One region of the Nonomuraea sp. NPDC050404 genome, then DNA from elsewhere that is predicted to be linked to it. Evidence: riboswitches for the same ligand, from Rfam matches in the RefSeq annotation. Region 1 holds a riboswitch; the other holds the start of a gene.
What was found. Region 1 has a riboswitch for cyclic di-AMP ahead of AB0I81_RS26890 (hypothetical protein). Riboswitches for the same ligand answer to the same signal wherever they lie in the genome.
Positions count from the first base shown of each region.

Region 2: it holds a riboswitch for cyclic di-AMP, as region 1 does, so the genes downstream of both, AB0I81_RS18465 (hypothetical protein) here and AB0I81_RS26890 (hypothetical protein) in region 1, are expected to answer to the same signal.

Region 1 is NZ_JBFAKB010000009.1:391,004-395,644, forward strand. It holds gene AB0I81_RS26880 (response regulator transcription factor) at 1-355, opposite strand, end outside; gene AB0I81_RS26885 (site-2 protease family protein) at 508-1,812, shown strand; gene AB0I81_RS26890 (hypothetical protein) at 1,876-2,832, opposite strand; cyclic di-AMP (ydaO/yuaA leader) riboswitch at 2,838-2,975, opposite strand; gene galT (galactose-1-phosphate uridylyltransferase) at 3,044-4,120, opposite strand; gene AB0I81_RS26900 (DeoR/GlpR family DNA-binding transcription regulator) at 4,117-4,641, opposite strand, start outside.
Region 2 is NZ_JBFAKB010000006.1:267,852-272,492, reverse strand. It holds gene AB0I81_RS18475 (rod shape-determining protein) at 1-891, opposite strand, end outside; gene AB0I81_RS18470 (DUF5302 domain-containing protein) at 1,186-1,386, shown strand; cyclic di-AMP (ydaO/yuaA leader) riboswitch at 1,549-1,685, shown strand; partial or broken gene AB0I81_RS18465 (hypothetical protein) at 1,981-2,346, shown strand; gene AB0I81_RS18460 (alpha/beta fold hydrolase) at 2,681-3,526, shown strand; gene AB0I81_RS18455 (hypothetical protein) at 3,581-3,952, opposite strand; gene AB0I81_RS18450 (roadblock/LC7 domain-containing protein) at 3,977-4,351, opposite strand; gene AB0I81_RS18445 (hypothetical protein) at 4,381-4,641, opposite strand, start outside.

The DNA.
Region 1 (4,641 bases):
GGCCCGCCGCGACCTGGCGCACCCCGTCGGCCAGCTGCTCGGGCGGCACGCACAGGCTCATAAACCCCAGCGCCGGACCGGCCAGCGCCTCGCGCACCTGCGCCGGATTCGGCGCGGCCGACAGGATCAGCACCCCGCACCGGGGCGCCTGCCGGGCCAGCGGCCCGGCCACCGGCGGACCCGGCAGGTCGAGATCGACGACGGCCACGTCGGCCTCGGCCGCCAGAGCCGTGCGCACCACCTCCTCCGCGCGTCCGGCCTCGGCGACCACCCGCAGGTCGGGCTCGGCTCCAAGGGTGGCCAGCAGGCCACGGCGCACCAGCGGCAGGTGCTCGGCAATGAGAATGCGAATCAAGACGTCCCCCTCCGTCGTCTCTTAGAGTGATCGGCTGACTGCGTACTGTCAATGCTCAGGAAATGCGGTAAGCCTTGCGGTGCGGCGACTTGGACTACTCTGGGGCTGTCGGACCTTTCGCCTGTCCTTGCCGTATCCGGGAGCGCGCCTAGATGAACTGGCTCTACGTCGTGGGGATCATCCTTTTCATCCTCGGGTTGCTGTTCTCCATCGCCCTGCACGAGCTCGGCCACCTGGTGCCCGCCAAGATCTTCGGCGTCAGGGTGACCCAGTACATGGTGGGCTTCGGTTCGACCGCCTGGTCGCGGCGCAGGGGCGAGACCGAGTACGGCATCAAGTGGATCCCGTTCGGCGGCTACATCCGCATGATCGGCATGCTGCCGCCGCGGCCCGGCGACGACCCCACCAAGGCCAGGAGCACCGCGACGGGCCCGTTCCAGGGCCTGATCGAGTCCGCCAGGGACGCCGCGCTCGAAGAGGTGCGGCCGGGCGACGAGGACCGGGTCTTCTACCGCAAGAAGTGGTGGCAGAAGGTCATCATCATGTCCGGCGGCCCGGCCATGAACTTCGTGCTCGCCTTCATCTTCTTCAGCATCCTGCTGGTCGGCATCGGCCTGCCCACCTATGCCCCGATCGTCTCGCCCGCGACCAACACGTGCGTGATCCCGATCACCGAGCAGCGCACGCAGTGCACCGCCGCCGACAAGCCCACGCCCGCCGCCCAGGCGGGCCTGAAGCCCGGCGACCACCTGGTCACCTTCGACGGCAAGAAGATCGGCGACTGGGACGACGCCACCACCCTGATCCGCTCGCACGGCGCGGGCCCGGTGCGACTCGGCATCCTGCGCGACGACAAGCCGATGACGCTCAACGTCACGCTCATCGCCCAGGACCGGCCCAACCCCGACAACCCCGAGCAGATCGACAAGAACGTCGGCTTCCTGGGCGTGCTGCCCACCGAGGTCATGCAGCAGCAGAACCTGGGCCAGGTCGTCGGCTACATGGGCGAGCTGACCGTCAGGGTGGCGGGCTCGCTGCTCAACCTGCCCGAGAAGATGGTCGGCGTCTGGCACGCGGCCTTCTCCGGCGAGGAGCGCGACCCCGAGGGCCCGGTGGGCGTGGTCGGCGCGGGCCGGATGGGCGGCGAGATCATGGCCTCCGACCTGTCCACCGAGAACAAGGCCGCGATCTTCATCCAGTTGCTGGCCGGCTTCAACCTGGCGATCGGCATGTTCAACCTCATCCCGCTGCTGCCGCTGGACGGCGGGCACGTCGCCGGGGGCCTGTGGGAGGGCATCAAGCGGGCCTACGCCAAGGTCATGCGCCGGCCCGAGCCCTCGTACGTGGACATCGCCAAGGTGCTGCCCCTGACCTACGCCATCGCGATCGTGATGATGGTCATGGCGGGCCTGCTCATCTACGCAGACCTGGTCAACCCGCTCAGGCTGACCGGCTGAGGACGTCCGTGGAGGCGCCGGACCGGCTGCTGCCGTGTCCTGCCCGAGCGGTGCGCGGCCGCGCTAGTTCATCGAGATGTGTACGTGATCGAAGTGGTTCTCGGTGATGCTGCCGCGGTCGGTCATCCCGCGCCAGCCGGATCCCTGGTTGATGCGCTGCTTCCAGATCACGTACTTGACGCCCAGCTTGTCCTTGTTCTTGATGGCCCAGTCGGCGATCCGGTCGCCGAGCGCCATGTTCTCCGCGCCGGGCATCGAGCCGCCGGTGCTCATCATGAAGTCGCAGGCCCGGCCGAGCGGATGCTCGCCGCTGGCGCCCGCGCGGAAGCAGCCCACGCTGGACGGCAGCTGGAAGTTCTTCTCCACCTGCGCCTTCATCAGCCGCGTACGCGAGGTGATGTTGTCCGAGCCTGACGGCAGCTCGGGCGCCCAGGATCCGTCGGAGTTGCGGCCCGTACCGTAAGGCACCAGGTCTTCAAGCTTCTTCCTGATGTCCTTGATGACGTCCTCCGCCTCGTCGCGCTGCTCGGAGACCTCGGACGTGTCCGCCTTGATCTTGGCCGCCAGCTTGGCGGCCTCCTCGCTGGCCTTCTTCTTCTCGTCCCGCGCGCGCGCCACGACCTGCACGATCGCCTGCTGCTCCGCCGTGAGCTGTTCGAGCATGGCCGCGGTGTCGGCGTCGGTGGGGATCATGATGCCGGGCAGCCCGGGGTTGCCGTTCTGGTAGCGCAGGCGGGCGATCTCGGCGACCCGCTGCTCGGCCGTGACCAGCGTCTGCTCGGCGGCGGCCAGCCTGGCCTTGGCCGTCTTGGCGGCCTCCTGCGCCTTGGCCAGATCGACCCGCTTGAGGTTGTACTTCTCGATCTGCTTGTCGACCTTGCTGTTGAGCTGTTTGAGCTGGGCGCGGAGCTGCTCTTCCGATGGTTTGGGCGCGGCCTGCGCGGGGGTCGCCGGGAGGACGGCGATGGCGCAGGCGGCGATGAGTCCGATGGCAAGGGTCGCACGGGGCGAAGCCGCCACGTAGGTGTTCCTCTCCCTCTGCCGGCCGGGTTAGCTGACGGGTTGGGCATGGGAGTCGCCTGCCGCCGAAGCGGATTCACCCCAGGTGCGGTTTGGGTCCCCGGCTCCCGGGCAACGCGCCCGGGATTAGGCATGCAACGGCGGTTACTGCCGGTGCATATGGGGATATTAGTGGTAGATCACGAGTCATGCGACCTTAACAAGAAATCTATTAGTGATCTATCTGTGATCGAAGCATGCGTGCGGCCTCCTCCGGCAGCACGTCGTTGACGAAGGCGCCCATCGCCGACTCCGATCCGGCCAGGAACTTGAGCTTGTTCGGCGCCCGCCTGATGCTGAACAGCTCCAGGTGCAGATAGGCCAGCTCCCTGCCCTCACGCACCGGCGCCTGGTGCCAGGCCGAGATGTAGGGCATGACGAGCCCGAACAACCCGTCGAATGCCCGCAGCACCGAGGTGTAGAGCGGCGCGAACGCAGCCCGCTCAGCCTCCGTGAGCGCGGCCAGGTCGGGCACCTGCCGGTGCGGATACACGTGCACCTCGAACGGCCAGCGCGCGGCGGCCGGCACGAAGGCCGTCCACAACTCGTTGGCGGCCACCACCCGCGTCCCCGCCTCCCGCTCTGCGGCCAGCACGTCGGCGAACAGGTTGCCCTTGGTGTAGCGCCCCGCCGCGCCGAGTTGCAGCTTGGTCCTGGGCGTCACGTACGGGTAGGCGTAGATCTGGCCGTGCGGGTGGGCGATCGTGATGCCGATCTCCTCGCCCCGGTTCTCGAAGCAGAACACCTGCTCCACGCCCTCGATCGCGGACAACTCGGCCGTACGGTCGGCCCACGCCTCCATGACGAGCCTCACCTGAGCGTCGGAGAGCCTGGAGAAGGAGGAGGAGTGATCGGAGGTGAAGCACACCACCTCACACCGCCCCGCGCCCGGACGCACCTCACTGAGCCCGCCCGGCTCGCCGTAGCTCCCGAAATTTCCGGAGAAGGAGGGGAAGCGGTTCTCGAACACCGCCACGTCGTAGTCGTAGGCCGGGATCTCCGTCGAGCGTTCGTCCGACGACGGGCACAGCGGGCACTCGGCCGTGCCGCCCGTCGGCAGGAACGTACGCGTCTGCCGGTGCCCGGCCATCGCGATCCACTCCTCGGTCAGCGGGTCGTAGCGCAGCTCCGAGGCCACCGGCCGGGGGCCGAGCGTACGCCGGTCGATCGCGCTCCTGTCCGCGTCGTCACGCAGGTCGAAGTAGATCAGCTCCCGGCCGTCGGCCAGGTGGGTGATGGTGCGCTTCAAGGGGTGCCCTCCACGATGATCAGTTCTCCGGCCCGTTCGGCCAGCTCCGTGCGTGCGTCCTGCGGCAGCCCCGCGTCGCTGATGACCACGTCGGCCTCGCTCAGCTCGGCGATGGTGCTGATGCCGACGGTGTTCCATTTCGTGTGGTCGGCGGGGATCACCAGCCGGTGTGCCGCCGCGACCAGCTCCCTGTCGGTCTCGGACTCCAGCAGGTTGGGCGTGGTGAACCCGGCCCGCACGCTCATCCCGTGCACGCCGAGGAAGAGCGTGTCCACGTGCAGGCGGCGGATCGCGGCCACGGCCACCGGCCCGACCAGGGCGTCGGACGGCGTGCGTACGCCCCCGGTCAGCACGACGGTGCGGTCGGCGCGCGGGTTGCGGTGGAAGATCTCGGCGACCGGGATCGAGTTGGTGATCACGGTCAGCTCGGGCACGCCGATCAGGTGGTGGGCCAGCGCCCACGTGGTGGTCCCCGCCGACAGCGCCACGGCCGTGCCCGGGCGTACGAGGGTGGCCGCGCG
Region 2 (4,641 bases), on a different contig from region 1:
CCGGCGTACCGGCATGCACAACGTCTCGCGCAGCCGCCGCCCGAGGCCGGGCAGCAGTGCCCCGCCACCGACCAGCACCGCGCCCCGTTCCCCGAGGTCGGCGGTCAGTTCCGGAGGGCAGAGCTCCACGGTCTCCACCGCCGCCCGCGCGATCGACTCGACCGGAGGCCCGGTGGCCTCGAAGATCCGCTGTACGGGCAGCAGCAGCTCCCGCACCCGGCCGGTGTCGGGGTCGTGGGCCCGCACCACGATCTCCCGGTCGCCACCGCTCGCGCGGCGTTTGGCCGACTCGGCCTCCGCGTCGTTCAGCAGCAGCCCGTGCTCCTGCTCGACGTGGCGGGCGATGGCCCTGCTCACGGCCCGGCCGCCGTAGGGCACGGAGCCGGCCGCCACCACCGACTCCCCGGACAACACGGCGATCCGTGCGGCGTCGCGGCCGATGTCGATCACCATGTTCCCGGCGAAGTCCGTGAGCGTCAGCCCCGCCCCGAGCGCGGCCGCCAGCGCGTGCGGGACCAGCCGCACGGTCCTGGCCTCCGCCTCGTACGCCACGTCGTGCAGCGCCGCGCGGTCGATCGGGGTGGATTCGCCGGGCAGCGCCAGGACCAGTCGCGGCCTGGAGTACGGATGCCAGTGCACCTTGCGCAGGAAGTGCCGGATCATGCGCCGGGCCAGCTCGGCGTCGGCCGGCAGCCCGCCGCGGACCGGCCAGCACGTACGCGTGCCCCCGCCGAGGGCGGCGGCCTCCGACCCGAACCCGATGATCTTCCCTGTACGGCCGTCGCACATCACGGCCGAGGGTTCGTCCAGCACGATGCCCCTGCGCTTGACGTAGATCCGCGTGCTCGCGGCCCCAAGATCCATTGCCAGGTCACGCCCGAGGAGTCTCATCAAGGGAGCTATTTCCTGAGCCGCTCCAACACAACACCACGAACAGAGCGGTTCCCCTTTACCCGCGCCCGCGCGCCCGGGGCTGCGGGGTGAGTGGGGAGGGCACGTTCGTGGGGCATGGGCAGGGGCGTTCCGGCAGTCCGGATCCCGTTTTCCGGCTGCTGGCCTGCACCCGTGGCGCCGGACAAGCGGCCGGAAGCGTTCCGCGTACCTCAATGCAGTCTTGAGGCCGGTTTCGCGTCATAAGCAGTGCCGTGCGAAGCTGTGACTGTCCCCAACACCATGGAGGTCCTCATGGCGGAAACACCGGAGCCGGAAGTCGATGAAACTCCCGAGGACGAGATGAAGCGCAAGTTCCGCGAGGCACTGGAGCGCAAGCGTAGCCAGGCCGCCGGATCAGGCGCGGGTGGCAGGGGCGTCGACCCATCGAAGATCCACGGGGCGCACGGTCCGGCTGCGAGTAAAAGATCATTCAGGCGCAAGAGCGGCGGCTGAGGCTGGGATTTGACGGGGGTACGGCATGCCGTACCCCCTTTCTCTTTACCTACGTAGGTAGATCTTCGCCCGATTCATGATGAATCGTTTGCGTATGTCCGTTTCCGTGGCTACAGTAATCGCCATTACCAGCCGGTGACCCAGTCCTTACCCAAGACGGACGACCGGCTGGCGCCGAATCCCGAGCGATCGGGAACCGGGGACCCACGTCATGTTGGGGTGAATCCGGCCGCGCGCCGGTAGGGCATCTCCACGCCCGAACCCGTCAGCTAACCCGGTAGGCGTGATGGAGAGGACTGTTTCCCCCTATGCACCAGCGCGTCGTACCCCCAGGCCGCGTAGTGACGGCCGCCTGCTGAGCGGCCCCCTTCCCTAAGGCTCGTATCTTGCGCTCCGCGTAACGCCGGGTGCCCCGCCCGCTGCGCCCTTTTCCCCCGAGTGCAACCTCCCTGTCCCCTCGTGAAGGGTTTTTGCTGCTTCATGTCTGCCCGTTTTGGTTTGCGTTCCCTCGCCATGCTCACCGCCACCACCGTCGGCGCCCTGACCATCGCCGGCACGGCGGCCCACGCCGACACTGACACCGACCAGAAGGTCATGCTCAAGGGCTCGACCACGGCCTCCTACTTCTGGGACGACTCCTCCGGCCGCGCCGGTGACACGGGCCTGCCCGCCAGTGGCAAGCCGATGCAGAAGGGGATGGCCGCCAGCCCGAGCTGGCCGCTGCTGACCGAGGGTTACGTGGTCTACAAGGGCAAGAAGGCGCCGTTCTTCGTGGGCGACCGCGGGCCGGGAACGCCCTCCAACCGCGGCATCATGCTCGATCTCGACGCCAAGACGTTCGCCGAGCTGACCGGCGGCACGTTCAACTCCAGCACGCTGGGCGTGGACGACGCGGGCGGCCTGGGCCACATCGACGTCGAGTACGTCATCACCAAGTGGGGCGACGGCCCCGGCAAGAAGAACTACCCGGTCCCCTTCTCGACCCGCGCCTGGGCCGAGCGCGACGACAACCCGGCCACCCCGCCCGAGGCGGAGGAGGAGCCCGCCCCGCAGGGCGGCGGCATCGTCGGCGCCCCGGCCGCGCAGAAGAAGACCCAGGACGGCCAGGACAAGTCCGAGGCGTCCGGCGTCGTGGGCGGCGCGCTGATGGCCGGCGCCCTGGCCGTCGCGGGCGGCGGCGTGGTGCTCGGCGGCGAGCGCCTGCGCACCCTCTTCAAGCGCTGAACCCCGGGCGCGCGGACCGGCTCAGAGAAGCGCTTTACGTACTATCGACCAGAATGTCATTCTGGTCGTCGTGACCACCCGCGCAGCCGCGAACGGCATCGACATCGCGTACGAGAGCTTCGGCTCCCCCTCGGGACGCCCCCTGCTCCTCATCATGGGACTCGGCGCCCAGCTCATCCAATGGGACGAAGAGCTCTGCGAGCTTCTCGCGGAGCAGGGCCACCACGTCGTACGGTTCGACAACCGCGACGCGGGCCTGTCCACGCACCTCCACGACCTGGGCCTGCCCAAGTCGGGCACGCCCGCGCCGTACCTGCTGGACGACCTGGCGGACGACACGGCGGGCCTCATGGACGCGCTCGGCTGGCCCGCCGCCCACGTGGTGGGCGCCTCGATGGGCGGCATGATCGCCCAGACGCTGGCCATCCGCCGCCCGGAACGGGTGCTGACGCTGACCTCGATCATGTCCACGCCCGGCCCCTCCGTGGCGCCGCCCACGGAGGCCGCCGCCGCCGTGCTGATGCGCCGCCCGCCCGAGGGCCGCGAAGCGGTGGTCGAGCAGTCGGTACGCAACTGGTCGGTCATCGGCTCGCCCGCCTACGACCTGGACCCCGGCAAGCTCGCCGAGCGGGCCGGGCGGGCCTACGACCGGTGCTTCGACCCGGCGGGCACGGCCAGGCAGATGGCCGCCATCATGGCCTCGGGAGACCGCAGGGAGGCGCTGGCGCAGGTCCGGATCCCCACGCTGGTACTGCACGGCGAGGCGGACCCGCTGGTCCCGCTCGTGGGCGGCCAGGCGACGGCGGCGGCCGTGCCGGGGGCGCGGCTGGTGACCTACCCGGGGATGGGACACGACCTGCCCCGCGCGCTCTGGCCCGACTTCGCCGCCGAGATCACCAAACTGACTACGGCGTAAACCGCAACGTCGGGATGGCCCGCCCCGTCAAGGGCGGGCCACCGCGACGGAAGGTCAGACCTCCAGCTTCTCCTCGATGCCGCGGAGCTGGTGCCGCGCCATCGCCAGATTGGCCCGCCCGCGATCGAGCGCCAGGTAGAGGAACAGCCCCTTCCCCCCGCGTCCCGTGATCGGGCGAATGATGTGGTACTGCCCGCTCAACGTGATCAGGATGTCCTCGATGCTGTCCTTGAGGCCCAGCGAGTCCATCGTGCGGAGTTTGGCCTTGACCACCTCCGTGTTTCCCGCCGCGGCGACCTGCAGGTCCAGGTCCTTGGAGCCGCCGAGCGAGCCCAGCGCCATGCCGCTGCCGTGATCGACGATCGCCGCCCCCACGGACCCGTCGATCGACATCATCTCCTTGAGCGAGACGTCCATGCCGGCCATGCTTCTTCCTCCCTTGCGGTGGTTTCAGTGCTTTCGTGCTGCGACGGCGGCCACTCCGGCAGCCGTCTTCCTGCCCTCCAGCCGCAGCAGCCCGACGTTCGCGCCGGGTCCGGCCAGGACCGTGAGGACGATGGTGGGGCCGGCGGCGTAGAAGGCCACGAAGCCGGCGGTGCCGGAGATGAGCGTCTCCTCGAAATTGCCCTGTCCTGTGACGATCAGCATGCGCCTGCTCATCGCGAGCAGCGCCGCGGACAGCGCCGCCGCCTGGTCGCCCGTCCTGTCCTCCAGGTCGCAGGCGACGGGCAGGCCGTCCACGGTGCAGGCGACGCTGCCCCGTACGTCCGGCGTGCGCTCCCGCAGGAGCGTCATCTCCTCCAGGACCTCTTGTCGTAGCTCCACCGGTGGCCTCCTCCTGAGTGAGGGGAACCTCACGACAACTCCTCCAGCGCCTTCTTCAGCCGCATCAGCAGCGCCAGATCGGTCGGATCCCCGCTCACGGGCGGGCCCAGCGGCTGGGCCGCCGCCCCGGGATCGTGCGGCGGCCGCTCGGCGGAGGCGCGCCGCCTGGGCAGATCCGGGGGATCGGGCGGGGCCAGCAGCCCGGAGGCGGCCAGTTTCCTGACCGCCAGCAGGATCGGGTACGCGGGCCGCCCGATCTGCTTGGCCAGCTCCAGCGGCGTCACCTTGTG